Regions from separate parts of the Paenarthrobacter sp. YJN-5 genome, predicted to be linked through region 3. Evidence: predicted binding sites of a transcription regulator. Region 3 holds the regulator's gene; each other region holds the start of a gene.
The links. The regulator HrcA, encoded in region 3, represses chaperone genes, less so after heat shock. The targets are predictions, from matches to a motif close to TTNGCACTCGNNNNNNNCGAGTGCNAA.

Region 1: groES (co-chaperone GroES) is a predicted target of HrcA. The motif match lies at 5,608-5,634, and genes of this name have one in related genera.
Region 2: HMI59_RS15645 (Hsp20/alpha crystallin family protein) is a predicted target of HrcA. The motif match lies at 5,622-5,648, and genes of this name have one in related genera.

Annotation. Positions count from the first base shown of each region.
Region 1 covers NZ_CP053544.1:1,362,210-1,372,086, reverse strand. The annotation lists gene HMI59_RS06505 (acyltransferase family protein) at 1-927, opposite strand, end outside; gene HMI59_RS06500 (acyltransferase family protein) at 924-2,987, opposite strand; gene groL (chaperonin GroEL) at 3,463-5,076, opposite strand; gene groES (co-chaperone GroES) at 5,164-5,460, opposite strand; gene HMI59_RS06485 (hypothetical protein) at 5,659-6,078, opposite strand; gene HMI59_RS06480 (SAM-dependent methyltransferase) at 6,146-7,378, shown strand; gene HMI59_RS06475 (shikimate 5-dehydrogenase) at 7,420-8,238, opposite strand; gene ykgO (type B 50S ribosomal protein L36) at 8,318-8,440, opposite strand; gene HMI59_RS06465 (GTP-binding protein) at 8,466-9,596, opposite strand; gene HMI59_RS06460 (glutamate--cysteine ligase) at 9,757-9,877, shown strand, end outside.
Region 2 covers NZ_CP053544.1:3,351,057-3,360,933, reverse strand. The annotation lists gene HMI59_RS15670 (APC family permease) at 1-294, shown strand, start outside; gene HMI59_RS15665 (plasmid pRiA4b ORF-3 family protein) at 601-1,860, shown strand; gene HMI59_RS15660 (FG-GAP-like repeat-containing protein) at 2,149-3,969, shown strand; gene HMI59_RS15655 (hypothetical protein) at 4,128-5,021, opposite strand; gene HMI59_RS15650 (MerR family transcriptional regulator) at 5,145-5,588, opposite strand; gene HMI59_RS15645 (Hsp20/alpha crystallin family protein) at 5,733-6,158, shown strand; gene HMI59_RS15640 (J domain-containing protein) at 6,396-6,836, shown strand; gene HMI59_RS15635 (hypothetical protein) at 6,833-7,210, shown strand; gene HMI59_RS15630 (DUF6350 family protein) at 7,546-8,877, shown strand; gene HMI59_RS15625 (hypothetical protein) at 8,908-9,357, opposite strand; gene purN (phosphoribosylglycinamide formyltransferase) at 9,369-9,877, shown strand, end outside.
Region 3 covers NZ_CP053544.1:2,229,904-2,239,186, forward strand. The annotation lists gene lepA (translation elongation factor 4) at 1-1,471, shown strand, start outside; gene hemW (radical SAM family heme chaperone HemW) at 1,472-2,701, shown strand; gene HMI59_RS10640 (DUF4870 domain-containing protein) at 2,743-3,156, opposite strand; gene HMI59_RS10645 (DUF3097 domain-containing protein) at 3,270-4,121, opposite strand; gene hrcA (heat-inducible transcriptional repressor HrcA) at 4,338-5,345, shown strand; gene dnaJ (molecular chaperone DnaJ) at 5,395-6,522, shown strand; gene HMI59_RS10660 (16S rRNA (uracil(1498)-N(3))-methyltransferase) at 6,525-7,301, shown strand; gene HMI59_RS10665 (GerMN domain-containing protein) at 7,338-8,207, opposite strand; gene HMI59_RS10670 (PhoH family protein) at 8,632-9,283, shown strand, end outside.

The sequences.
Region 1 (9,877 bases), 870 kb from region 3:
CCCCACCATGACCAGCGGGCGGGACGCAAGGAAGCGGTCGGCTCCGATCCTGCTTCCGCTTTGCCCTGCCACGATCACTGCGGCCGCGGCCAGGGTGGGCCACAGGGCAACAAAGCCGGGGAACGAACGGTCAACCGTGAGCATCAGCCCGCAGGAGAGCATGGCAGCCAAGCCGCCCCAACCGAGGAACACGCGGAGCTTGGGACCCGGTTTCAGGTACGGCAACGCCAGGGCGAGCAAGGATCCCAGCGCGAATTCCCACAGCCGGGTGCGGGTGTCGAAGTAGGCGTAGCTTTGGTTGTTGGCCGTCTGGTCGATGGAGTACACCAGCGACGCCACGAAGACGGCCCCGAACGCCATCAGGAGCAGAGACCGGTGGCCCACTGCCTTCCTGCCGGGCAAAACCTTGGCAAGGAAGGGCTGCAGCAGGGCCACTGCGGCGAAGATCAACGGCCACAGGATGAAGACCTGCCCTTGGATGGACAAAGACCAGAAATGCTGGAGGGGGCTGGCGCCTGAATGGTTCTGCGCATAGTAGTCCACCGCGGAATCAGCCAGTTGCCAGTTCTGCCGGTACAGCAAAGAGGCCCAGGCCTCCGCCAGAACGTCCGGCCAGCGGCTCTGCGGAACAAACGCCCACGTGGCAGTGAGGACTCCCAGCAGCACAACGACGACGGCGGGCAGCAAGCGCTTGAACACGTGCAGCCAGTGCTGCAGCAGGCGCAGGGGCTTGCCGCCTTCAAGTTTCCTGGTGAAGGACAGCGTCAGCAGGAATGCCGAGATGAGCAGGAATACGTCCACCCCGCCCGACACCCGGCCGAGCCAGATGTGGTACGTGGCGACCATCAACACGGCCAGGGCCCGCAGGCCCTGGACCTCCGGGCGGAAAGTGCGCTCCGCCGTCGTGCTTTTTGTCTGTTCCGTCATTGCGCCCATCCAGTCGCGGCAAACCACCTCTCGGAGAACATGTCGCCCATGCTCTTGACGTAAGTCCGGGACAAGTGGTTGTCGTCAAGGTAGACGAACACGTTGCCGATGACGCTGGGGCACGTGGCTCCGTCGCACAGGAAATCGGTCATGTCCAGGAACGCGGCGTTACCGAAGGTCCCCTGTACTTGGGCGAACGGACTGGTTGGTGCAAGGACATCGGGCTGGTCCGACTTGCACTCGGGACTGTCCACGCCCTTGGCGAGGGCGCACTCGGTCACGTTGTAGTCGTACCGGGGGTTGTCGCGGACGGCCACCACCTGGATGCCGAGGTCGTTGAGGTTGGTGACGGTCTGGTCGAAACCATAAACAAGCTTTTCATCCGGGGACGACGGGGACGCCATGGTGCCCACCATGAACACCGCGTCCGGAGTCTGGGACGCCACGTAGCGGAAGGCCGCAGAGTTGAACTCGTTGCACTGGTCCTCCGCGTCCGGGTTTTCCGGCATGAAATGGCAGCCGCCCAGGAGGAGCGCCGTCACCTTCCAGCGATGCGCTTCAGCCATGGGGCCAAGCGCCGCAAGCCATTGCTGCGAATGGGAATCCCCCAGCACCACAATGTGCTTCACGGCGTCATCGCCAACATCGTTTTGCTGGCAGTTCTCCGCGAGGAGCTTATCCTCGGGTTTGTCGGCGCCCTCGCACGTGCCGTTCAGGCGGGCCCAATCCTCCGGCAACTGCTCGGCCGTGGGCAGGGTCTTGGCTCCCTCGCTCACCAGATCGACGTAACCCGGAAGCAACGCGTGAGCGCCGGGATTGTCATTGAAGGCCTGGGTTTCAGCGGCCTTTTGGTCAAGGTACTGCTTGTACTGGAAGCCCACCATCGGAGTGCTGGCAACTGCCAGGCACACGGCGATGGAGATGGCAGCGCGGCGCCGCTTCACCTCCGGCCACTTCCATTCGCGGAAGGGCTTCTCCACGTACTTGGTGGTAAGGAATGCCAGGCCCAAAGCAAGGGCAATGATCGCCGAGCCGGACAACCAACCGGCGTGGTCCTTGCCGCTCCACGCCAGGTAGATCACCAGGATGGGCCAATGCCACAGATACAGCCCGTAGGAATTGTCCCCCAGGCGGACGAGGAACTTTGAACTCAGGATGCGGTCCACGCCGAGGCGGCTGCCCGTTTGGCCTGCCGCGATGACGGCAACGGCAGCAAGGGTTGGCCACAGGGCGACGAAGCCCGGGAACGCCGTCTGCACCTGCAGGAGGATGCCGCAACTGAGCATCGCGGCGACCCCCGCCCAACCCATCACCACACGGACGGGTTTGGAGAAGTCCAGGGCAGGCAGGATCAAGGCAACCAAGGTTCCCAAGGCAAATTCCCATAGCCGGGCGAACGTATCGAAGTAGGCCACTGCCTGGTTGTTGGCGGTGAAGATGATGGAGTACGTCAGCGAAGCGATGAAGATCAGCGCAAAAACGTAGGCCAACGACGCCCGGTAACGGAGCTGGAACTTCCGGCACACCACTGCCACAGCGGCGAAAATGGCCGGCCACAGGATGAACACCTGCCCTTGGATGGACAGCGACCAGAAGTGCTGGAGCGGACTGGCGAGGCTGTGGTCTGTTGCGTAGTAGTTCACCGCCAGCGTCTGGAGCAGCCAGTTCTCGAAATAGAACAACGACGCCCAGCCTTGGTTCACCACTTCCACCCACCGCGTGGGCGGCAGGAACACAAAGGTGGCGGCCAGGGTGCCGAGCAGAACGACGACGACGGCCGGCAGCAGGCGCCGGAACAGGTGCAGCCAGTGCCTGACCAAGTCCATGGGACGGCGCTGCTTGTAGCGCCCGGTGAACTGGAGCGTCATGAGGAATGCCGAGATCAGCAGGAAGACATCCACACCGCCGGAGACGCGGCCGATCCAGATGTGGTAGCTGACCACCATGAGGACCGCGAGCGAACGGAGACCCTGTATTTCCGGGCGGAACTTTGACTTGGCAACGGGTCCATGAGCCCGCCTGTCGGGACGGGCGGGCTGTTGGATCGTTGATGCAGACACGTTAGGCGATTCCTCAGGGGCTATTTTGCAAAGGTTCCATCATATGCGGTTTGGAGCATGCGACCCAGTCAAGTGGCTTGCCCGGAGGCGCCGGGGAACGTCAATCAGCGCGCCTTGCACTGAGGATCGGGACCGTGCCGGGGCTGCGCCCGGAGTACCAACACTGCTGTGACGAGGCAAAACGATAATAAGGGTACTTAGTCAAGATTACCGACCGCAATGTGACGCATTCCACGCAAAGAATCAGCCGGTTGCCGGGCTTCCGCACCAATGACGTCGGCCGGGACCGGGAGGTGATAGAGCGATGCCCGAAAGCCGGCGGGAGGTGATAGAGGGACGGCCGAAAGCCGGCGGGAGGTGATAGAGGGACGGCCGAAGGCGGGCGGGAGGTGATAGAGGGACGGTTTGCAGCCGCGGCGAGGCAGCAAAAAGCCCCGGCCACTGGGCGTGACCGGGGCTCTCTGGGGCAGGCAGCCTAGTGCTGGTGGCCTGCGTGTGCGTCTTCTTCCTCGGCCGGCTTCTCGGCAACCAGGGTCTCGGTGGTGAGAACCAGGGCAGCGATCGAAGCGGCGTTGCGGAGGGCGGAGCGGGTGACCTTGACGGGGTCGATGATGCCGGCAGCCGTCAGGTCCTCGTACTCGCCGGACTTGGCGTTGAAGCCGTGGTTCGCCTCGAGCTCGGAAACCTTGGCAACCACAACGTAGCCGTCAAAGCCTGCATTCTGGGCAATCCAGCGCAGCGGCTGGGTCAGTGCACGTCGGACGATGCCAACCGCAGCGGCGGCGTCGCCTTCGAGTGCCTTGACGGCCGGGTCCTCGTCCAGGGCCTTGAGAGCGTGGATGAGGGCCGAGCCACCGCCGGAAACGATGCCTTCTTCAAGGGCGGCACGCGTAGAGGAAACAGCGTCCTCGATGCGGTGCTTCTTTTCCTTGAGCTCGACTTCGGTAGCAGCGCCAACCTTGATGACGCCGATGCCGCCGGCCAGCTTGGCCAGGCGTTCCTGCAGCTTCTCGCGGTCCCAGTCGGAGTCGGTGCGGGCGAGCTCAGCACGGAGCTGGGCAACGCGGTCCGCAACGTCCTGCTCGGTTCCGGCGCCGTCAACAATGGTGGTGTGGTCCTTGGTGACGGTGATACGGCGGGCCGTACCCAGCACCTCCAGGCCAACGGTGTCCAGGCTCAGGCCCAGGTCCGGGGAAACAACCTGCGCACCGGTGAGGGTGGCGATGTCCTGCAGCATGGCCTTGCGGCGGTCGCCGAAGCCGGGAGCCTTGACGGCAACAACGTTGAGCGTGCCGCGGATGCGGTTGACGATCAGCGTGGACAGGGCTTCGCCCTCGATGTCCTCGGCGATGATGAAGAGCGGCTTGGAGGCCTGCAGCGCCTTCTCCAGCAGCGGCAGGAATTCCTGCAGCGAGGAGATCTTGCCCTGGTTGATCAGGATCAGGGCGTCTTCGAGGACGGCTTCCTGGCGTTCTGCGTCGGTGACGAAGTACGGGGAAAGGTAGCCCTTGTCGAACTGCATGCCTTCGGTGAGGACGAGTTCGGTCTGGGTAGTGGAAGACTCTTCGATGGTGATGACACCATCCTTGCCCACCTTGCCGAAGGCCTCCGCCAGCAGTTCGCCAACCTCTTCGCTCTGCGCGGAGATGGCAGCGACGTTGGCAACCTGGGTGCCTTCGACTTCGCGGGCGTTCTCCAGCAGGCGGGCGGCAACGGCCTCGACGGAAACCTCGATGCCGCGCTTGATTTCGCCCGGTGCGGCGCCGGCTGCAACGTTGCGCAGGCCTTCCTTGACCAGGGCCTGTGCAAGCACGGTGGCGGTGGTGGTACCGTCACCGGCAACATCGTTGGTCTTGGTGGCGACTTCCTTGGCAAGCTGTGCGCCAAGGTTCTCGTAGGGGTCGTCCAGCTCAACTTCGCGGGCGATCGTCACGCCGTCGTTGGTGATCGTGGGGGCGCCCCACTTCTTGTCCAGGACGACGTTGCGGCCGCGGGGGCCAAGCGTCACCTTGACGGTGTTGGCGAGCTTGTCGATACCGGCCTCGAGGGACCGGCGGGCAGCGTCATTAAACGCAAGCTGCTTTGCCATGGTTGTGTCCTTTCAGAACGGAAAACCCGCACCGCAGGCGGCTGGAAGATATTCCAAGCGGGCCTGCAGCGCGGGATTCCCAGGAAGTTACTTTACGACGATCGCGAGGACGTCGCGGGCGGACAGAACGAGGTACTCGTTGCCACCGGTCTTGACTTCGGTTCCACCGTACTTGGAGTAGATAACGACGTCGCCAACAGCTACGTCAACCGGCACGCGGTTGCCGTTGTCATCGAAGCGGCCGGGGCCGATTGCAACAACTTCGCCTTCCTGCGGCTTCTCCTGTGCGGAGTCCGGAATGACCAGGCCGGAAGCCGTGGTCTGCTCTGCTTCGAGCGGGCGAACAACAATACGATCCTCAAGAGGCTTAATCGAGACCGACACTCGGATCTCTCCTTTTCATGAGCTGATTCATGGACTAAGAACAAGGGTGCCGAGGCGTGCAACCGTCGTCGCGGTGCCGGCAGCGTACCTGGCGGTAGTGGTTAGCACCCTCACGGGGAGAGTGCTAACAAGACTCTATGTAAGGCGTTAGCACTCGGTCAAGGTGAGTGCCAGCATTTCGTCATGGGTGAACCCGGATTACTGCTCCCGGAGGTCCTCGAGATCGTAGTCATCGTAGTCGTTGCCGCCCGCTGTTCCGCGGTTCAGGTAGAGCACGACGCCGGCGCCGACAGCTACGACGCCGGAGATCACCAAACCGATGATTCCCCCTGCACGGGCGCCGCTGTGGAGTTCGCGGATATCGCGGGCCTCGTCCGTCGCGTCGCCAATGTTCTTTCCGGAGACGGAATAGGCAGCTGCATTGAAGGCATCCAAGGCGAAAATAACGATCAACAGCGCCACGCAGACGACGGCGATAACGACGCCGGCGATCAACGCCGGGCGGGCGTAAGTAGAAAGCGACCGGCCGGGGCTATGCTCTTCGGCTCCGGAACGGGCGGAACTGTGGTCGTCCGGATTGTTGGTGTCGGAGGGCTGCGGGGTTGCGGTGTCTTCCATGAAAACAACCCTATCCGGATGACCTGGCCGGTCCCGGCTGCAGGTCATAAACGTTAGGCTGGATGGCATGCCCCACGCTCCCCAGGACCACCTCGCGCCGTTGCTGACTACCGAAGGATGGGAGCTTCTCGCCTCGTTAGGGCCCTACAAAGAGGCCGACGCCATGGCAGTGAACCAGGAACTGCGCAAGGCCGGACACCCGGCAGAGCTGGTCGCCGCGGTCCTTACCCAATCCCGCCTCAGGACCCGTGCGGAGGCAAAGTTCGGTGAGTTCGCCCGGCAAATGCTTTTCACCCAGGCCGGCCTGGAACAAGCCACCAGGCTCAACGTTGCGGCACGTCACGCCGAACGTTTCGCCAGGGCCGGGATTTCGCACGTAGCTGACCTGGGTTGTGGTTTGGGCGCCGATTCCATGGCAATGGCCTCCATGGACATCAACGTCACCGCCGTTGAAATGGACGAGACCACAGCCGCGTGCGCCACTATCAACCTCATGCCGTTCCCCCACGCCAAGGTCCTTCATTCCGATGCCACGTCCGTTGACCTGAACGGCGTGGACGGGGTGTGGCTTGATCCGGCACGGCGCACCACGTCCACCTCCGGAACCAAGCGGATCTGGGACCCGGAAGCCTTCTCTCCGCCGTTGTCTTTCGTGGAAGGCCTTGCCGCCACGGGACGCGCCGTCGGCGTCAAGATGGGTCCGGGCATGCCCCACGAATCAGTTCCCGCAGGCTGCGAAGCGCAGTGGGTGTCCGTAGGGGGCGACGTCACCGAGGTGACGCTGTGGTTCAACGCAGTGGCGCGGCCCGGTGTCCGCCGGGCGGCCCTGGTGATCGGCCCCCAGGGCGCTGCGGAGGTCACCAGCGGTGAGGATATCGACGGCGGTCCGGCAGCCGCCGTCGGGCCCGTGGAGGGATTCCTGTACGAGCCCGACGGCGCAGTGATCCGGGCGGGGCTGGTGGCCGATGTGGCAGGAATGCTGAACGGCCACTTGGTGGATGAGCACATTGCCTACATCTGCGCGCCGGAGCTGCGCGACACGCCCTTCGCCCGCGCCTACCGGGTGCTGGACGTCATGCCATACAACGTCAAAGCCCTCAAGGCCTGGGTAAAAGCGAACGGAATCGGCGTACTGGACATCAAGAAGCGCGGAACAGCGGTCACGCCGGAAGAGCTCCGCAAACAACTCCTGCCGGGCAAACCTGCCGGGAAAGCCGGAAAACCCAAGACAGCCACCCTGGTCCTCACCCGGATCGGGGAGGAGAGGGTGGCCGTCGTCGTGGAGCCGGTCAGCGCCTGACACAGGCCCGGGCGCTGGCGGTCGGGCCCCGGGGCCCGACCTTAGGCTTGGCGCCGCGAAAACTCCGACGCTTCGCGGACCTGTTCGGGAGTGGGACGGACGCCCGTGTACAGAACGAACTGCTCTTCCGCCTGGATGGCAATCACTTCCGCTCCCGTGATGACGGGCTTGCCGGCCTGGCGCGCCGCAGCGATCAGCGGAGTCTCAGACGGCAAGGCGACGACGTCGAACACCACCTTCGCCGCTGCAATGGTGGCGTCGCCGAAGGACTGGGCAGTCTCGTCGGCACCGGCCATGCCCAGCGGCGTGACGTTGATGATGAGGTCCGCTGTGGAGCCGTTCGCGTCGTCCTGCCACGTAAAGCCATACAGCCCTGCGAGCGCCCTGCCCGTGGTTTCGTTGCGCGCCACGATGGTCACGTCGGTGAACCCGGCGTCACGGAGGGCGGCGGCCACAGCTTTGGCCATCCCGCCCGCGCCCCGGAGCAATACTGAGTGGCTGGTCGGCACCTCGTGGTCCTTCAGGAGCCGCGCGATGGCAATGTAGTCGGTGTTGTAGGCGGTGAGGACGCCGTCATTGTTCACGATCGTGTTGACGGAGTCGATGGCCTTCGCTGAGGGGTCCATGACGTCCACCAGGTCAATGACCTGCTCCTTGTAGGGCATGGAGACTGCGGCGCCACGGATGGGAAGTCCGCGGATGCCCGCGACCGCCATGGTGATGTCGGCGGGGGCAAAGGCTTTGTAAACGAAGTTCAGGCCCAACTGGTCATAGAGATAGTTATGGAACCTGGTCCCGATGTTGCTGGGTCGCGCGGCCAGCGAGATGCACAGGGACATGTCTTTGTTGAGGATGGGCATGCGTCCATTAAACAGCCCGGACAGGGCGGGCGGACCACTAAGTCATATTTATGAACGCCGACCCGCCCCGTGATCCCGGCTAGCCTTGCCGGGCCTTCATACGCGGGTTCTGCTTGTTGATCACGAAGGTGCGTCCGCGCCGCCGCACGATCTGGGCTCCGGGAATCTTCTTCAAGGCACGGAGCGAGTTGCGGACTTTCATTGATGTTCTCCTTTGTGTTGTAGGGCTAGAGGGCTTTGCTGAGCTCAAACGGGTCATCCCACGCCGCGGGCTGGGCCTCCATCTCCGCCTCGGTCAGCTGGCAGCCATCCAACAGCTGCCTGATTTCCTGTGCGTTCACGTCTTCCGACCGTCCGGTAAGGGCCAGCACGGTTCCGCGGTCGCCATGGTGGGCGTGCCCGTCAAGGACTATGTCGACGCCGGTGTCCGGCTTTGCCTGCGCGGCCGCCTCGACCGACCAAGGTCCTGTGCTTTCAAGCCAGACGCGAGGGCCTATCCCCTGAACTGCGATCCGGATGTTGGCGGCCGAGGCAATCCAAAGGCGGCCCCGCATCCAGTGGGTGCCGGCGGCCAGCTGCGGCAGGGCTTCACGAAAACGGCCCGGATGGAGTGGCTTGGACAGAGCGTGGAGGACGGTACTGAACGTCCCCGTGGCATCGTCCGGTGGACGGCGAACCACGCCGGGCCTGGTCCGGGCGATTGCCTCGACGCGGTCGTAGCATCCCGGCGTGAACTTATCAGCGGAGCCAATGACGGCGGCATGCGGCGCCAGCTGCCCAAGGAGTTCCGTGCCGGCCCGCCAGTGCGCGCTGTCAATCCGCGTTTCAGCGCTCAGCCCGGCACTGAGGCCCGGAAACAGCATGACGGAGTCCACGTGGCCCAATTCTCCGATGAGGAACTCGCCGCTGGTCCGGTCGTCTTCGGGCATTGCGGTGAAGCCGGATTCATACAGGGTGTGCCGGTCCCACATGTGGTCCTCGAGCTCCGCGGGGTCGACTCCCAGCACCGCGTTGTCGATGACTATGCGACCATCCAGGGCCTGCTTCAGTTCGGCTGCCGCCATGGCAGCTGCTACTCCCGGCGGGAGTCCCAGGACTACTTGGTCGAAGCCGCAGGAAGCGAGCCGCTCCGCAGTAGGGACTACATCCAGGCGGCCGGTGCAGCTGAGGCAGCCGTGCTCAAGAACCGTGGTTTCCCGCTCAAAGAGTTGGCCGTCCCGGTAAACCCTCCGCAGCACGAGCGACCCGTCCAGGAGGTCGTGGAGGACTACCGCCGAGTGGCCGTGGGTGCGGCCAAGCCGGGCAGCAGCAGAGTCGCGGCAATGGGTGTCTAGTGAGCTAAGGACGGTGGTGTGCATGAAAGCCAGAGTAATTGAGAACTGTTCTCAATAGCAAGAAGCGGAAAGACATTACCCTTCGCCCGTCCGGCGCCTTGGGCTGCACTAGACTTGATCCGACCGCTGGCGGCCCCGCAGCGGGGCGGCGTCCGGCCGAATGACAAAACAACGAGGGGACTACGTGCATATAGAGTTTGCGCCATCCAGGCAATCGACGCTGGGTGTGGAATGGGAGCTGGGGCTCGTCAGCGCACGCACAGGAGAACTCGTCTCGGTCGCGAACGACGTCCTCAAGGGCGTTG
Region 2 (9,877 bases), 1.1 Mb from region 3:
CACCGGGCCGAACTCACCATCGCCGTCGTGATCTGCCTGGTCATAGTCGTGGCGGATCTTCGAGGGGCCATCGGGTTCTCGTCGTTCGGGGTGCTGCTGTATTACCTGGTGGCTAACATTGCCGCGTTTACGCAGCCCGACGCGGACCGACGGTATCCGAAGGTGCTGCAGGTTTTGGGTGCGGCTGCGTGCGTCGCGCTGGTTGCTACGCTGCCGCCGCTGTCTGTGGCGCTGGGCGTGGCCATGTTCGTCGTCGGCATCGTGTACCGGATGGTGCGGCTGCGGACTCGATAGGTGGGGCACGGCTCCACCATGGGGTTAGGAACGATGGAGCCGTGCTTTGTGCTCCCTACGCCTGGAACGGATGGGGGTTCCCGCCGGACACCGGGTCTCCCGTTCCGGAAGCACACTCCGAGAGTACGGGCAGATTTTGGGCCTAGGTGTCGGTTTTGTTTTTCTAGGTGGTGGAAGAGGGCTATTCCGGACCCTTTCAGGTGCTTTCGCTTCCCGCGGTCCAAAATTTAGGTGGTCAGAGCGGCTCTCTAGGTGGTGGGGGCTCGTGTTGGCCGCCTGATCGGACCCGGCTGGCAGAATGGCCGTATGACTGACACCCGGGTACCCGCCGTCAAATTGCGCATCACCATCAGCGAAACTGAGCCGGCTATCTGGCGGCAGTTGATAGTCCCGGAGAGCGCAACCCTTGCCGATCTGCACGAGGCGATCCAGGCGGTGTTCGGCTGGAACAACGCACATCTCTACATCTTTTACGGAACGGAGCCCGGGGGAAAGCGGCGAGCCATTGGGATGCTCGACGACGACTCACCGGAAGGTACAGAATCCTCGGCAGAAGTTGGGCTGGTTGAGTTGTTCAACCCGTCCTCGCCCGGTAAGTCGGCGTTCGAGTACGAATACGACTTCGGTGACAGCTGGACTCACCAGATAGATGTCATCGGGGCAGCAGAGCTACCGGCCGATACCGTGCTCTGCACTGGCGGCGCGATGCGCGGGCCGGTGGAAGACTCCGGCGGTGTGCACGGATACGCCAACGTAGTCCGCGTCATAGGAGATCCGAACCATCCTGAACATCGGAATGCCGTTTCCTGGTTCGAAACGGTGACCGGGGAGAAGGCCACCGGGTTCGACCCATCCGCCTTTGACCTGGAGGGCGTGAATACGGCGCTGGATCGACTTGCGCGCAGGCTTTGGGCGAAGCCACCCACGCCGGAAGATAGGAACGAGGTCCTTGCACCCCTCCTCTGGCTTTTGCGGGAAGCCGATCCGGACGGGCTGGACCTCACATCGGCAGGATGGCTTAAACCGGCGATCATCAAGCGGATGATGACTGAACTCAACTGGGACGACGATTGGTTCGGGTCCGGCCGCAACGAGGTCAACATTCCCCATGTCATGGACCTCCGGGAACAGCTGCAACGGTGGAAGCTGCTGCGGAAGAGCAAGAACAAGTTGCTGCTCACTCCTCTGGGCCGTCGTGTGGTGCAGGACCCCGCGGCGCTCTGGGAATTCGTGGTGGACCGGCTCGCGTCCCCGGACACACCTGCGGACGATGTGGTGATGAGGCTCCTTGTTCATTGGGAGCTCACTGGAACAAAACCAGACTGGAGGACGATCGACGAGGTGGTCTGCTCCGAGCTTACTTTCCGCGGCTTTGTCATGAAGGACGGCAACGGCGGCATCCCGTTGGACCTGGCCCGCGATCTCTATTTGGACGTACGGCGGCCCCTTGGCCTGTTGGCTCTTTGGGGCTCCCGCATGTGGAAAGGCCCAGAGCCGAAGCTATCCGACGCCGGCATCAAGTTCTTGCTGGACGTGCAGCGACGCTTGGACGCCAGCCACCGCTGACGTGGCTGAATCGGCAAGGATTCTGCTTGACCCGATTCACCGCCCAACGTGCTCATCGTCCCCACGGCTTCAACGCTCGTCCCGACGGTTGGCCGGCTGCCTTCGAACAGATGCCCTCAAAGGGAAGAGTAGGTAAACAGCAGGTTCTCCTTTTTGTCACAGGCCGGCGATAGACTCACGGTCTACGGACGCGCTGGGGCGTTCCTGATGCTGGGGGTCTTTTCAATGAGTGCAGTCGGGGCTGGATTACGCGCGCTTAGTCACGGACGACGGCGGCGCCCAGCGGCGGTGCGGTCTGTCGCCGTCGGGCTTGGGCTGGCGCTGGTTGGTTCGCTAGGGCTGGTAGGTTCGCCGGCCATCGCGGACGCGGTTACTGACGTAGTTCCCGTCGGCACTAAGCCATCAGCAGTGGCCGTGAACTCCGTGACCGGCAAGGCCTATGTAGCCACGGACTATGGTGTTTCCGTGCTGGACGGTGTGGAGTCAGCGGGGATTCTGTACCAGGGAGACCGACCCATAGACGTTGCCGTGAATGAGGCAACGAACAAGATCTACGTCAGTGAGACCGACGGGTCAGTTGCGGTGGTGGACGGCGTTTCCCGAGCAGTTGCATCCGTGCCTGTTGGCTCGTCGCCGGGTGTTGTCGCGGTCAATCCGGTGACGAACAAGATCTACGTTGGCGTGAAAAGCGGGGTGACCATCATTGATGGTTCCACCTTGGCTACGTCGTCAGTGTCGCTCTCGGGGGGAGCGCAGGACATCGTCGTAAACCCGGCCACCGGCAAGGTGTACGTCCTGTCCGGCGGAACAATCCAGGTTCTGGGACCTGGCGGAACGGTAACTGCCTCCGTCAACATCGGAGCCGGCGGCATTTTGGCGCTCGCGGTAAACCCCGGGACGAACAAGATCTACTTCACAACTCTGGGCCGCTATGGTGCCGGGGTTCGCGTGATCGACGGCGCTACAGACACGGTGACGGATACCATCCCTTCGGCCAACTTGGTCGGTCAGCTTGCCGTGAATCCGGTGACGAACACGGTCTACGTGGCTGGTGACAGCACCTCGATCGATGGCTTTGTTCAAGTCATTGATGGCGCGACGAAGAAGCAGGTCGCCCAGCTCCGGACTGCATCGCGCATTCGGGACATCGTGCTTAACCCGGCCAATAACAAGGCGTACGCGAGCCTGTCCGGCAGGGGAGTGATGGTGGTGGACGGCGACACGCTTCGGATGAGTTCGGTCTTTACGGGCCAGGAGCCCATTGACGCTGCCGTGAACGCAGCCACGGGTCAGGTGTATGTGGCTAACAACAACAGTTCGTCGGTGTCCATCATCGATCCTGACGTCACCGCTCCGGTGAAGAACGACTTCAATGGCGACGCGCACTCGGACGTCCTGGCCCGGGATGCTGCCGGAGCGCTTTGGCTGTATCCGGGCAACGGATCCGGTGGGTGGCTTCCCCGTGCGCAAGTGGGCGTGGGCTGGAACGTGATGACGGTCTTGGTATCGCCGGGTGACTTCAACGGTGACGCTCTGCCCGACGTCCTGGCTCGTGACAGTGCCGGGGTGCTTTGGCTGTATCCGGGCAATGGGTCCGGTGGTTGGCTTCCGCGGGTTGCTGTTGGCCAGGGATGGAACGCCATGACCGAGATTGTCGGCATCGGTTCGTTCTACGGTGGCGGTTTCGCTGACGTTGCAGCGCGGGACGCTAGCGGGACTTTGTGGCTTTACCGGGGAGACGGCCGTGGCGGCTGGCTCCCGCGGATGTGGATTGGGTCAGGTTGGAACGGCATGTCCGAGCTCACTGGCGTAGCGGACTTCAACGGCGACGGCGTCACTGACCTCGCTGCCCGCGACAGCTCCGGCGCTCTGTGGCTCTACCCGCCGAACGGCATCGGTGGATGGCTTCCACGACAGACGATCGGCCAGGGCTGGAACGTCATGAACTCCCTGGTCGGAGCCGGGGATTTCGACGGCGACGGACGGGCCGACGTCCTTGCCCGCAACGCTGCGGGTGAGCTGTGGCTGTACTCCGGCGCCGGAGGAACGGCGTGGCCGTCAGCCAGCCGGGTGGGCACGGGGTGGAACGGAATGACGGCGATTCTGTAAGACGAACATTGTCTCAATGATTCGAGGAATTGAGACACGACTATTAGGACGACGAATGCCCCGGCAAGAGTTGGATACTTGAGACCACTACCCGATGTGGGTTTAGTGACGAAGAACCAATTTCTCGCCGGGGCATTCCTATGTCTTGCTGAGGGAGCCTACTTTACGGCTACGAATACCTTGTCGCTTAACATGCCTGCTCGAATTGCAAGAACGCCGTCTCCGGCTGTCGCGCTCGGAACTTCAAAGGCATCGTTGCCAGTGGCTGTGCCACCCTTGTACAGCGTGCTCAAGTTGTTGATGGAATCGGGTGCCACGACCATCTTTTCGGTCCCGTCCACCGTTGTGCCATCTGCGGTTACGTAATCAACTGAGACGAACATGGGGGTCTGGCCGTTAGGGTCGTCCCCTTTATAAGTGACGGAGTAATTAACCAGAATATACTCCGACCCCGCAGCGGGCGGGTCGTTGAACGAGTTAGCAGCTACCACGGCGTCGGTAGCGGCGAGCGTCACCGAGTTGACTACCACGCGCCATTCGTCAGACTCGATGACCGAGCCGATTGGGTATGGATTCTCTCGGGTTCCAGCACCGGCGTTTGTGTTGGTTTGAGCGCCTGTGGTGGCTCCCGCCTCGTTGGAAGGCGCCACCACAGTGGTATCTCCGCTGCCGAAGGCGTTGTCAAAGGAGGTAGCGACCACCGCGGTGAAGACGATGAACCCTACGATGGTGCCCACAACGGAGGTGATGAGGGCCGCGATTCCCATCCATTTGGCTTTGTCTTTGAGGAAAAGGGAGACGATAGCCAGGATGAAGGCGATGGGAAGCAGGACCCAGCCGATTATAAGAGCGCCAGGAACACACGCAAAGATGAATCCCAGCACTGCGGTTATGAGTGCGATCAGTCCAAGAACATTGAGTTGCTTTTTTGGTGCAACAGGCGGCGCCGGCATTGTATATGCAGGGGCATTACCGGCCTGCTGATAGGGCGGTTGATAAGGGTGGGGCGAGGGATGCTGAGCGCCGTCCCCCGGGAGCTCTGGAGTTGTCATGGCATAACTATGACAGAGCACAACGTTTCCAGGGTTTTTAGACACGAAGCCCCAACATCCCGGCATATTTATGACACCCCGGAGAGTTTATTCTTTTGTGGTATTGACTGAACTCCAGCGCATTTAGTCCCCGCCGCGCGCCTTCTTTAGATCCGCCCGCAGCCCTTTGTTGTCAGCACGCAGCTCGCGGTTGTCTTCCGAGAGCCCACGGTTGTCTTCCACCAATCCGCGGTTCTCTTCCTCGAGTTCCAGCACCAGCTTCACGCCGGCCAGGTTCAGTCCCTCATCAAGGAGCGCCCCGATCCGCCGCAGCGTCTTCAGGTTCCGTTCGCTGTAGCGCCGGGTGCCGCCGTCGGTCCTTTCCGGCGTGAGAAGGCCCTTGCGCTCATACAGCCGCAGGTTCTGATGCCCTGTGCCCACCAGCTGGGCCGCTACGGAGATGGCATAGACACCTTGGTCGTCCCGCGAACCCGGCGCGCCGTCCGGTGCGGAACCCCCGCCCGAAGTGCCCCCGGCACCCGGCCCACCGCCGTCGTACTCCTTGGAAGGCCCCTGTAAACCAGCCATCAAGTTCACTCCAAAAAATCTCTTGAGAAACCACTTGCACCACTCTCATGCGAGTGCTATAAAAAATCTATACCAACCACCACAGATCTGGAAGGTTGGAACCACAACAGAATCGCATCAAGATTTGAAGGAGTGAGAACCACAATGCTGATGCGCACTGACCCGTTCCGCGAATTCGACAGGCTCGCACAACAGGTTTTTGGCACAACAGCACGCCCGGCCGGCATGCCGATGGATGCATGGCAAGAGGGTGAAGAATTCATCGTCGCTCTCGACCTGCCTGGTGTAAGCCCCGAGTCGATTGAGCTGGACGTCGAACGCAACGTCCTGACCGTCAAGGCCGAACGAAAGTCACTCGCCGGCGAGGATACCGAGATGCTCGCGGCTGAACGCCCCCAAGGCGTCTTCAGCCGGCAGCTCATTCTCGGTGACACCCTGGACACCGACGGCGTCAAGGCCAGCTACGACGCCGGCGTCCTGACGCTCCGTATCCCGGTCGCCGAGAAGGCTAAGCCGCGGCGCATCGAGATCTCGGCCAACGGACAACAGCGCCAAGAGATCAACGCATAATCGAACCCGCTCCGCCGGGGCCTCCCCGGGGGTGGCCACCGACGGAGCGCGCAAGCGGGAGCATCAGACCGGCCGCATCGGAAAAATGGGCGCAGGCTTCGCGCCACGCCATAGCGCTTGTTGCGCAGCGGAAACACGGCCCCCGACGTTGCCTCCCGAAAGGATGGCCCCCGTCCGAACTGCGAAGTTCGCCCGGGGGCCATCGCCCAGTCCACAGCAACTTCACGGGAACCGGCCTTGGGGAACAGCCAGCCTGACTACTACGCGATCCTCGGTGTCGAGCCGACAGCATCGGCCCGCGAGATCACCCGCGCCTACCGTTCGTTGCTGCGCCGGCACCACCCGGACACTCGGCAGGCGGACCACGACGGCGGGGCCTCCGAAGCTTCCAACCTCCACCGCTTGCACGCGATTATGCAGGCGTTCGTCGTGCTGTCTGACCCGGTGCGGAGAGCCGAGTACGACCGCACCCGTTCCGGGTCGCCCCGAATCGGCGCCGGGACACCCGTCAACGTCCGCATCCACCGCACGACGGCGGCAACGGAACCACATGCTGCGGGGGAGGACTTCAGGCGTGCTCCGTCTGGAAGCGGCCCCGACCGCAGTGAGCCCCTGATCTTCGGACCCACCCGATGGTCACCCCTTCGCGGCCACCCAACACCAAGGAGACGTACATGAGTGCTTGGCGTTCGTACGATAGCCACCTGATCCCAGCGTTCTACGAGCGCTTCGAGCAACGCTGGGGGAAGGGAACCGCACCATTCCTGGACCCCGAGGTCCACGAGCAGCCCATGCCTCGCGCGCAGTGGATCAACGTGGACACTGGAGCTGCGGTGGCGGTGGTCCCGATCTGGACGGAGGACCCCCAGCACCGCTCCTTCGGAGTCTTCTATCTGCCGCCCTCCGGGGACATTTGGATCCTCCGCCCCGGGCCTACCACGTTCGTTGAGCCCGTTGCCGGCGCTTCACGGGAGCAGGTGTCCCTGCGAAACGATGCGTTCAAGAAGGCCGTGAACCACGCGAAGGAGTTCATCTACGGGCCCCAGCCGTGAGCCAGACCCGCCCAAGGGTGAGATCCCGGCACTTACCGTGCGTCTAAGTGCCGAGAGCTCACCCCTCGCGACGCCCCAAAAGGCAAAAAGAAGGCTGGTGCAACCTGGAGAGTATCCGTAGGTGGTTGCACCAGCTGCTAGTACGACGTTCTGTTATTAGTTGTGACACTTATTCATTGGCCGCTCCTAGTTCCCGGCTTCGACTTTCCGGGCCTTCTGAAGTCTGTGACGCCATCTCCAATTTTACGGCCCTAACGCCCAAATTGCACGGAAAATGGGGGTCCCGCCGAGTGCCTGCCGGGGGAGCGGGGAGCCCCGTGGCACGATAGATCACGATGAAACTGCGCGCTGATCAGACCGGAAACCGTGGCCTCCCGATGCCCCTTTGGCTGCAGGGTGGTCTGGAAGCGGGGCAGGCAGCCATCCTCTCGGCCATCGTTGTGGTGCTTCCCCTGGTGGGAGTGTGGGCCACGGATGGATTCCAAAACCGGAACGTCGATGCTTTGGCTCGCCTGGCCGGGCAAGCCTGGCTCCTGATCCACGGAGTGCCCCTTCATCTGGCGCAGGTGAACCTCGGGACCGCGGCCCAGCCGGGTTCGGGAATGCTGTCCCTGATCCCGCTCGGCCTGACGCTCATTCCTTTTCTTCTGGCATGGCGTGCCGGCCGCAGGCTTGCCCGCGCCTCCTATACCGACCAGCTCTGGCAGGCGTTCCTTGGCGCGTCCGTGGTTTATGCCGCCTTCGGGACCGCGACGGGCTTCGTGTGCCGCACCCCGGACGTGGTCATTAACCTGTGGTTGGCGATGACCATCCCGTTGATTTCCTTCGGCCTGGGCATGGTGCTCGGGGCCCGGCGTGAGGCGGGTTCGTGGAGCCGCCTCATCGGCGTCGACGCCGTCGCGTGGCTGGCCAAGACCAGCCAGCATTCACGCTGGGCAGGTTCGTACGTCGGCTCTGCGTTGAAGGCCGGATTCGTCGCCACCATGGCCGCAGTCTCCCTGGCAGCCCTGCTCCTGGCGGTAGACATCGTGTGGCACTGGACGGACATCATCGCCGTCTACGAAGGACTGAAAGCCGGTGCCCTGGGCGGCGCCGTATTGACCATTGCGCAGCTCGGGTTCCTGCCGAACCTGGTGATCTTCACTCTCGCGTGGTCCTCCGGCGCGGGTTTCTCGCTCGGCGTGGGCTCCACCGCCGGACCTTTGGGATCCGCAGTCGGACCCCTGCCTGCTGTACCCATTTTTGGCGCGCTTCCCGCGGGCCAGCTCGACCTCGGCGGCATGGCCCTCGCCCTCCCCGTGGTGGCCGGCATCCTGGCCGGCTGGTGGTTCCTCCGTGAGGGCGAGAACCACTTTGACGAGTGGCTGTCCATCAAGATCAAAGCCCGGTGGTTCACGGCGGCCGCTTCAACCCTTTTCCTTGGTGCGTTCATCGGCGTTGTGGCGGGCGCGCTCAGCGGTGCGCTGGCGTGGATCGCCCGCGGCTCGGCCGGGATTGGCCGGCTCACGGAAATCGGCCCCAACCCGCTGTGGACGGCAGTCTGGGTGGCAGCCGAGGTGGGTATCGGCGTCGTGATCGGTTACGCAGTGGGGCCGTGGCTGGAACGCAGCCAGAAGCTGCGCGAAGCGAACCTGGACGAACCAGCGCTCGACGACGAACACGCCTAAGCCGCCCGGCGTCCGCTCAGCGGAAGGAGGCTAGCGCAACGCGCCCGGCATCGACTTTTCCAACTCGGACAAGCACTGCGACTTCGCGGTCTCCGTCAGCGCCGACCGCGTGCAGTCCTGGTACGTTGTGACCTGCTTGAAGAACAGGGCAGTAGTCAGGATCAGCAGGCACATGATCGCCGAGACAACCAATCCGGAAATCGTCCCGAACAACACCAACTTGGAATGCTTGTACTTCACGGCACGGACCAGGACGACGATCCCCAGGACAATGCCGGCGAGGGTCAGGATGGCACTGAGCCACACATAATTGACGTTCAGCGAAAACACGAAGAACGATCCCAAAGTCGACAACAGGAACGCCCGGAACAGGATCTGCGTCACGCCAAGAGCGGATTTTTGCGCCTCGGTGCCCGGCTGCGGGCTCGGCCGGGGACCGACGTCGGGATTCATGTTTTCCAGCCTACGCGAGCCGCCCATAAGCTAGTGCAATGCGCATTGTTGTCCTCGTGTCCGGTACTGGCTCCAACCTCCAGGCTGTCATCGACGCCGTGAAGTCAGGTGAACTGGATGTGGAGATCGCTGCCGTCGGCGCGGACCGCCCTGACACATACGGCGTGGAACGCTCCGACGAGGCCGGGATCGAGACGTTCGTAGTGAACTTCAACTCCTTCGAAACCCGGGAGGAGTGGGACACTGCGCTGCGCGACAAGGTCCTTTCCTACAAGCCGGACGTCGTGGTGTCGTCGGGCTTCATGCGCATTGTGAGTGCCGACTTCATCGACGCCTTCGACGGCAAATACGTCAACACCCACCCAGCGCTGCTGCCGTCCTTCCCGGGCGCCCACGGGGTCCGCGACGCCATGGCTTACGGCGTGAAGGTCACCGGCTGCACCGTGCACTGGGCCGACGCCGGGGTGGATACGGGCCCGATCATTGCGCAGGAGGCCGTGGTGATCCAGCCGGACGACACCGAGGAAACCCTGCACGAACGCATCAA
Region 3 (9,283 bases):
CAACCTCTACCTGGCTATGGAGAACAACCTCACCATCATTCCGGTGCTGAACAAGATCGACCTCCCCGCTGCGCAACCGGAGAAGTACGCGGCTGAGCTTGCCAACCTCATCGGTGGAGATCCGGAAGATGTCCTCAAGGTTTCCGGCAAGACGGGCGTAGGCGTCGAGGCTCTGCTGGACAAGATCGTCCGCGACCTTCCGGCACCTGTTGGCAATCCGGACGCCCCCGCGCGTGCCATGATCTTTGACTCGGTCTATGACACGTACCGTGGCGTGGTCACCTATGTTCGCGTGGTGGATGGCAAGCTCCACCCCCGCGAACGCATCCAGATGATGTCGACCCGTGCAACCCACGAACTCCTCGAAATCGGCGTGAGCTCTCCTGAGCCCACCCCGTCGAAGGGCCTGGGCGTAGGCGAGGTGGGATACCTCATCACCGGCGTGAAGGATGTCCGCCAGTCCAAGGTTGGCGATACTGTCACCAACCAGGCCAAACCGGCCTCGGAATCGCTCAGCGGGTACGCCGATGCGAAGCCGATGGTCTTCTCCGGCCTCTACCCCTTGGACGGCACGGACTACCCGGTACTCCGCGACGCCTTGGAAAAGCTCATGCTCAATGACGCCGCCCTGGTCTACGAGCCTGAAACGTCAGCTGCGCTGGGCTTCGGTTTCCGCGTCGGCTTCCTCGGTTTGCTGCACCTCGAGATCACCCGCGAGCGTTTGGAACGCGAGTACAACCTCGACCTCATCTCTACTGCTCCCAACGTGGAGTACGAGGTCACCTTGGAAGACAAGCGGGTTGTCCATGTCACCAACCCCAGCGAGTACCCCACAGGCAAGATCGCCGAGGTCCGCGAACCGATGGTCTCCGCTACCGTCCTGGCGCCCAACGAGTTCGTCGGCGCCATCATGGAGCTGTGCCAGAGCCGCCGCGGCCAGATGAAGGGCATGGACTACCTGTCCGAGGACCGTGTCGAACTCCGTTACTGGATCCCGCTGGCCGAGATCGTGTTCGACTTCTTCGATCTCCTGAAGTCCAAGACGCGCGGGTACGCCTCGCTGGACTGGAAGGCCGACGGCGAGCAAGTGGCCGACCTCGTCAAGGTCGACATCCTGCTTCAAGGTGAACAAGTGGACGCGTTCAGTGCCATCACGCACCGCGACAAGGCCTATTCCTATGGTGTGATGATGACCGGGAAGCTCCGCGAGCTCATTCCCCGGCAGCAGTTCGAGGTGCCCATCCAGGCTGCCATTGGCTCCCGCATCATCGCCCGCGAGAGCATCCGGGCCATCCGCAAGGACGTTCTTGCCAAGTGCTACGGCGGTGACATCACCCGTAAGCGCAAACTGCTGGAAAAGCAGAAGGAAGGCAAGAAGCGCATGAAGATGGTGGGTCGCGTCGAGGTGCCGCAGGAAGCCTTCATCGCTGCCCTCACCACTGACGAGTCGAAGGACAAGGCAAAGAAGTAAATGCCAAGCGTCCTGCCTTTGGGCGACCCGGCACCTGCTGACGGCTTGCTGCCGTCGCAGGTGCTCGCCGACGTCGGGCGCCGGAAGTTCGGCTTGTACGTCCACATACCGTTCTGCGCGGTGCGGTGCGGCTACTGCGATTTCAACACCTACACCGCCACTGAGCTGGGCGGGGGAGCCTCACAAGCTGCCTACTCAGGTACCGCAGCGTCGGAGGTCGACTTCGCCGCAAAAGTGCTTGAGGATTCAGGCCTGCCGCGGCGTCCCATGAGTACCGTTTTCTTTGGCGGTGGCACGCCCACGCTGCTGCCGGCCGAAGACCTCGCGGAGATACTGCGGACCGCAGTGGGGCATTGGGGACTGGAAGACGGCGCTGAGGTCACCACGGAGGCCAACCCGGATTCGGTAACCCGTGAGTCGCTGCAGGTCCTCAAGGACGCCGGCTTCACCCGTGTCTCCTTTGGCATGCAGTCGGCAGTCCCGCACGTCCTCAAGGTACTGGACCGGACCCACACGCCCAGCCGTGTCCCCCAAGTTGTTCAGTGGGCCCGGGAAGCAGGGCTGGCCGTCAGCCTGGACCTGATTTACGGGACGCCGGGGGAGTCCATGGCCGACTGGCGGGCGTCGTTGGAGACCGCGCTCTCCTACGAGCCCGACCACATCAGCGCCTACGCCTTGATCGTGGAGGAGGGGACCAAGCTTGCCGCCCAGATCCGCCGTGGCGAGGTGCCCGGCATCGACGACGACGACCACGCGGCCAAGTATGAACTTGCCGACCAGCTGATCTCGCAAGCCGGCCTGGGCTGGTATGAGGTCAGCAACTGGGCCAGGACACCTGAGCAGGCCTGCCGCCACAACCTGGCATATTGGCGCGGCGACGACTGGTGGGGTATCGGCCCCGGAGCGCATTCCCATGTGGGTGGCGTCCGGTGGTGGAACGTCAAGCACCCCGCTGCCTATGCTTCCCGCCTGGTGGCCGGCGAATCTCCGGCTGCGGGCAGGGAAACGCTCGACGCCGGAACACGGGATGTGGAGCGGATCATGCTGGAGGCGCGGCTTGTGTCAGGCCTGGCCATAGATGGCTTGGACAAGGACGGCAGGCGTGCTGTGGCGGGTTTGATAGCCGATGGCCTGGCCGAACCTGCTGCGGCCTTCCAAGGTCGCTTGGTGCTGACCCTTAAGGGACGCTTGTTGGCCGATGCGGTAGTGCGGCGCATCCTGCCGGACTGACCTCCGGAAAGATCGGCCCTGCGGAAAGATCGGCGTCGCCGCTACTTGATCCAGCGAAGGTTGAAGCGGTAGCGGTGCGGCTGGCCGTGGTTCACGCGGATGCCGGCGGAGACGGAGAAGCACGTGAGTGCCACCCAGATTGCCGTGGCGATGACGGCAAAGATGTTCCCTACAACCGGTAGCAGCACGAGGATGTTCGCTACGGCCGCTGCAATGGTGGGCGGCAGCGTGAAGTTGAGCGCTTCCTTGGATTCCTGCGCTGTAAAGGGACCCCTGTCGCGGAAAATCAAGTAGATCAGCAGCGAGGGCAGGCACCCGAGGATTCCACCGAAGTGCGCCAGGGTTGCCCACTGGCGGTCTTCGCTGGCTGTGAGAGGGAGTGCGTTTGCAGGCGCGCCATGGTACTGGGGCTGACCTGCGGCCCTGCCCGGTTCTTCTGGGGCGTTCTCTGACACGTTGGTTCCCTTTGCTTTAAAAATGCTGCGGTGTTGCTGTCCCAGAATATAGGGTCCGGGGCTGTTCCGGGACCAACCCGCCGCCCGCCGCCGTCGGACGCCCAGCGCTGGAGTCAGGCCGCGGTGAGGAAGTCGATGACTTCCTCCACGCGGCCCAGGAGGGATGCTTCAAGGTCGGCGTAGGTGCGGACCGCGCCCAAAAGGCGCTGCCAGCCGAGTCCGATGTCCTCTGCAGTCTCGTGCGGCCAGCCAAAAGCGCGCAGGATCCCCGTCTTCCAGTCCGTACCGCGGGGAACATCGGGCCATTGGGCGATGCCAAGGACCTTGGGCCGGATCGCCTGCCAGACATCCACGTAGGGGTGTCCCACGATCAGGACGTTACCGGCAGCGCCCGGCAAAGTCATCGCTTCGGCGGCGATCCGCGATTCCTTGGAGCCGGCTACGAGGTGGTCCACGAGGATTCCCAGCTTGCGCCCCGGGCCGGGGTTGAAGGCTGCTATCGCGGCTTTGAGGTCATCCACCCCGTGCAGGGGCTCGACGACGATGCCCTCCACGCGGAGGTCGTCACCCCATACTTTTTCCACGAGTTCCGCATCGTGCTTGCCCTCCACCCAGATACGGCTCGCTTTGGCCACCTGGGCGCGTTGGCCACTGACGCGCACGGAACCCGAGGCTGTCCGTGTGGGGGAGGCTGCAGTGGCGGGTGCCTTGGGCGCGGGAGGCAGGAGCCGGATGGGCTGACCTTCCAGCAGGAAGCCGAAGCCCAGCTGGAAGGACTTGGTTTTTCCGCGCCGGTCTTCGAGGGCTACGATGTGCATCCCGCCGGACTTTTCCACGCGGGTGACCGCACCCACCCAACCGGATTGGGCATCCTCCAGCACCATCCCGCGTTGCACGGGTACCTCCGGTAGCCGGCGTTGGGCAGGAGCGGTCAGGTCCTGTGGACCCCAGGTGTCATAAGCCAAGGAATGACCTAACTCTTCGGGCTTGGACGGCTGCCGGGCCGCAGTCGCCGCCGGGCCTGCCATGGATGTCTGCGCGGGCGGTTTCAATGCTAGCAACGCGGTGGCCCATACTAGACTTGTTAGCACTTGGGCATGTCGAGTGCTAAGCAAAAGGGTCAGCTGAAGGTCCCTCGTGCATCAGTGCATGGGCCGGATGGTCTGTCAGGAGGTGTTGGAATGAGTGAGCCACGCAAACTCGAAGTTCTGCGTGCCATTGTTGAGGACTACGTACATTCGCGGGAGCCTGTTGGTTCCAAGGCCCTGGTAGAACGCCACCACCTGGGCGTATCCAGTGCGACCATCCGCAACGACATGGCGGTGCTTGAAGAAGAGGGGCTGATCGCAGCACCACACACCAGCGCCGGCCGTATTCCGACGGACAAGGGCTACCGCCTGTTCGTGGACCGGATCTCCCAGGTTAAGCCCCTGTCGGCCGCTGAGCGTCGTGCCATCCACTCCCTGCTTGAGGGTCCGGATGATATTGACGACATCCTTGAGCGGACCGTCAGGCTCCTGTCGCAGCTGACCAACCAGGTCGCCGTCGTGCAGTATCCGCACTCCAAGCGCGCCGTGGTGCGCCATGTGGAGTTTGTTCTCCTCGGGCCAAAGCAAGTGCTCGTGGTGCTGATTGCCGACACTGGAAGCGTTGGGCAGAAGGTCATCGATGCCGGTGCCGACGTTGCCAACGAGGCCCTCATGGCGCTGCGTTCACGCTTCCTGGGCAGCATCGCAGGCACGCAGATGGACCTCCTTCCACAGGTCTTGCCGTCCGTGGTGGCGTTGTGCCCGCCGGAGCTGCGGGGACTCGCCCAGATGCTGGCCAACGGACTCCAGGCCCTCAGCGATACCAGCAAGGAAGAGCGGATCCTGATGGCCGGCACGGCCAACCTCGCCCGTTCCAACGTGGACTTCCCCCTGAGCATAGGACCCGTGCTGGAGGCCCTTGAGGAACAAGTTGTCATGCTCCGGTTGTTGTCGGACATGGGGGATGATCCGCGCGGCGTGACGGTGAGCATCGGCCGGGAAAATCCCTACGACGGCCTGGCCGAGGCCTCCGTGGTGGCTACCGGCTACGGTTCCGGCGCCAAGGTTGGAATCCTCGGTCCCACCCGTATGGACTACCCCACCACCATGGCGGCAGTCCGCGCCGTAGCGCGCTACCTTTCCCGAATTCTCGGCGGCTGAAACCGGCCGTCACCAAAGACCGCAGTACAACAAGGAAGAGATACCGACTTTGAGCAGCCACTATGACGTTTTGGGAGTCTCGCCGGAAGCCACCGGGGAAGAGATCAAAAAGGCGTACCGCAAGTTGGCGCGCAAGCTCCACCCGGATGTGAATCCGGGGGAGGATGTCGCCGAACGCTTCAAGGCCGTGACCCACGCTTACGAAGTCCTGTCAGACCCGCAAAAACGCAGGGTGTACGACGCCACGGGCAATGAAAACGGAACGGACAACGGATTCGGCGGCGGCTATTCCGGGCAAGGCTTTGCCTTCCAGGACATTTTCGACACCTTCTTCGGCGGGGGCGGGGGTCACGGAGGTCCCGCGTCCCGCGTGCGTCGTGGCCAGGACGCCCTCATCAGCGTGCGCATTGATCTCAAGGACGCCGTGTTCGGCGTCAACAAGAAGCTCGAAGTGGACACGGCTGTTGTGTGCCCCACCTGTGACGGCAGCTGCTGCCGTCCGGGTACCCACCCCGAACGTTGTGACATTTGTGGCGGCAGTGGCCAGGTCCAGCGCGCTGTGCGCTCCATTCTGGGCCAGGTCATGACCACCGCGCCCTGCGGATCCTGTGAAGGATTCGGCACCATCATCAAGGATCCCTGCAACGAGTGCAGTGGCCAGGGCAGGATCCGCAGCCGCCGGTCCCTCACCATCAAAGTACCCGCCGGTGTGGCCACGGGGACCCGTATCCAGCTGTCCGGCCAGGGCGAGGCAGGCCCCGCCGGTGGTCCGGCAGGCGACCTGTACGTGGAGATCCGCGTCAACAGCGATTCCACCTATATCCGCGAAGGGGACGATCTCCACGCCACGCTAAGTGTACCCATGACTGCAGCCGCCCTGGGCACGGAGTTGACCCTGGAGACCTTCGACGGTCCGCAGGAGATCGATGTGAAGGCCGGTACGCAGTCCGGCGAGATCATCACCCTGCGCGGGCTCGGCGTGACGCATCTTCGCGGTTACGGCCGCGGCGACCTCAAAGTGCACCTGCACGTGGAGACGCCAACCAAGCTGGACGCCGCCCAGGAAGACCTGCTCCGTCAACTCGCCAAACTCCGCGGAGAACAGTTCACGGACGGGAAGCTCGTTGCCAGCGGCGGGATGTTCGCAAAGCTGCGGGACAAGCTCGGTAACCTGTAGCGGTGAGCAACCCCGTATTCTTCGCCCCCACCGGCAGCCTTGACGGATTGGTGTCCGGGTCCGTCTTTGTCCTGGAGGGCCCGGAGGCGCGGCACGCCGTGACAGTGAAGCGTCTGTCCGCAGGCGAACCGGTGGATATTTCCGATGGTGCGGGCGCCAGGCTGACGGGTAGGGTCTCCGAGGCAGGGCAAGGCTTGCTGTCCGTGGTTGCGGAAGAAGTAGCCTTTGAGGAACGTCCCGCTGTCCGGTTGGTGCTCGTGCAGGCGCTGGCCAAAGGAGACCGCGACGAACTCGCCATCGAAACGGCTACCGAGCTCGGCATTGATGCTGTGATCCCCTGGCAGGCGGAGCGCTCCATTGTGCGGTGGAAGGGCGATCGCGCCGCGAAAGCGCACGCAAAGTGGCAGTCCGTAGTGACCGCAGCAGCGAAACAAGCACGCCGGGCCTGGATTCCTGAGGTCAGGAACCTGGTGGACACAACAGCCTTGGCCAAAGCGGCAGCCGCGGCGGACCTGGCGGTGATCCTCCACGAGGATGCCAAGAACTCCCTGCGTTCGGTGATTGAGGAGGCCGGGATCCTCGCGGACAGCGGCCCGGACGCCGCGGGGGAAGTCCTCCTGATCGTCGGTCCAGAGGGTGGGATGGCTCCCCGTGAGGTGACCAGGCTCAGCGATGCCGGCGCGGTGACGGCGCTTTTGGGCCACCACGTCTTGCGATCGTCAACGGCCGGACCGGCCGCCGTCGTTCTGTTGAGCGATATCCTGGGCCGCTGGCGCTAGCGGGCGGCGGACCGGCCCAACCACCCGGGCCACGTCTTACTCGACCTTGAAGAGACGGGTGTCCAAGGTGGTCTCGTCTGCGCGGCCTGATTCATCCACCTGGACAACCCGGAGTTCATACTTGCCGGGCTTCAGCGTGGCCCCGAAAGAGAACACCCCGTATTGTCCGGGATCTCCGGTTGGCTTCGCCTGGCCGGTAAGCTTGCTGATCCGCGTTCCGGAGCCGTTGTCCTGGAGGATCTGCCAGTTCACGGGCTTTGAACTGTCGGTGCTGCGCCCGTTGAACTTCACCGCACCCGCGGGCACCGAGGCATCTTCCTGAGGATCGATGATCCACAGCGGCGCCACCAGTGATGCATCACGTGCCATGGGCTGGCCCAGCTTCACCTGCCCGAACGCCATGAAGTCCGTGTGCCCGTCCACCAGGATGACTACCTGGATCTGCTGGCCCGAGTTGATCAGGCCCGAGGAGGACGCCGCCGCCGACGCCGTGTAGACCAGCTGCTGTACGGCTCTTTGGGCCATCCCGGCGTCGAGGTTGGCGTTGAACGCATCCCGGGAGATGTCCACTGTGATGACGTTCTTGCCGGAGATGGAAGTGGCCAGGCTTCCGGGATCCTGCCATGGCGTGAAGAAGTCGTGGTCCAAGGGCTTCTGCGCCATCATGATCCGAAGCGCCGTGGTCACCGGGTTCTCATCGCCGGAGATGTCCCTGAACTCTCGGTACAGGTAGACGTTGTCCTTGCTGCGCCCGATCCAATAGACGGGAATTTTGGTCGAAGCCTGGGTTGTCTCAAGGGGGGCATTGCTCGCGGGAGCGTCCTGGACGCTGATGGGAGGCCCCGAGGTGGCAGGGGTGTTGCCGCCGTTGGCTATGCAGCCCGTCAGCAATAGGACAGCAAGCATCGCAGGCGCCGCTACTGCGGATTTTCTCCGCCGCTGCGCGCCTTGCTGGTTGTTTGCCGGCTTGGTGATGGGGGTTCCTTGCCTCGCGGCCGACGTTTCCGGGCGGCCGGTAGTGCGTACAGTGTTGTTCCTGTTTCTTCCTGCTTTGTCAGCTTGGCACATGTACGACGGCGTCCTGCCGGCTTTTGGGGGTAGCGGAGCAACTGCAACAGGATTGATATCGGCCCGATGCCGAGTTGAGACAAATTCGTAACGGCCTTGATTCGATGCTGTGAAAGCCCCCACGGAAAGGGGCCGGGCTGCGGTCTGCTGGCGTAGGATTGGAGGCATTCCCGCAGGCGGGCATCCGTGAGGATGGGCGCACCACGGACATATGGATAATGACTGAACCAACCGGAGGAGATCAGGCCGTACGGCCAGCACTATGAGTGAGTCCCTGAATGGGCGGTTGCGGACCGGAAACGGAAACGCCGCGGCCACCGAGTTCCCGCACACGCTACCGGGCACGCGCACGGAAATCGTCACGTTCGACAACTCCGATCAAATGATTCACTCGCTGGGCAGCCATGACGAGGCCTTGCGCTACATCGAGGATCAGTTTCCCGACGTCAATTTCCACGTTCGTGGCAACGAACTGTCCATGTCCGGGCCTTCGACTGTCATTCCGCGGATCATGCGGCTCCTGGAGGAAGTCCGGGGGCTGGTGGCCAAAGGAACAGTGGTCACTCCGGATGTGCTGCAGCAGCTGGTTTCCCTCCTGCGGTCCCAGTCCGTGCAGAACCCCGTGGACGTGCTGACGCACAACATCCTTTCCAGCAGGGGCAGGACCATCCGGCCCAAGACCCTGAACCAGAAGAACTATGTTGACGCCATCGACGGGAACACGGTGATTTTCGGCATCGGTCCTGCCGGCACCGGCAAGACGTATTTGGCAATGGCGAAAGCCGTGCAAGCGCTCCAGAACAAGGAAGTCAGCAGGATCATCCTGACCCGGCCGGCGGTGGAAGCGGGGGAGCGGCTTGGCTTCCTGCCCGGAACCCTGAGTGACAAGATCGATCCCTATCTTCGGCCGTTGT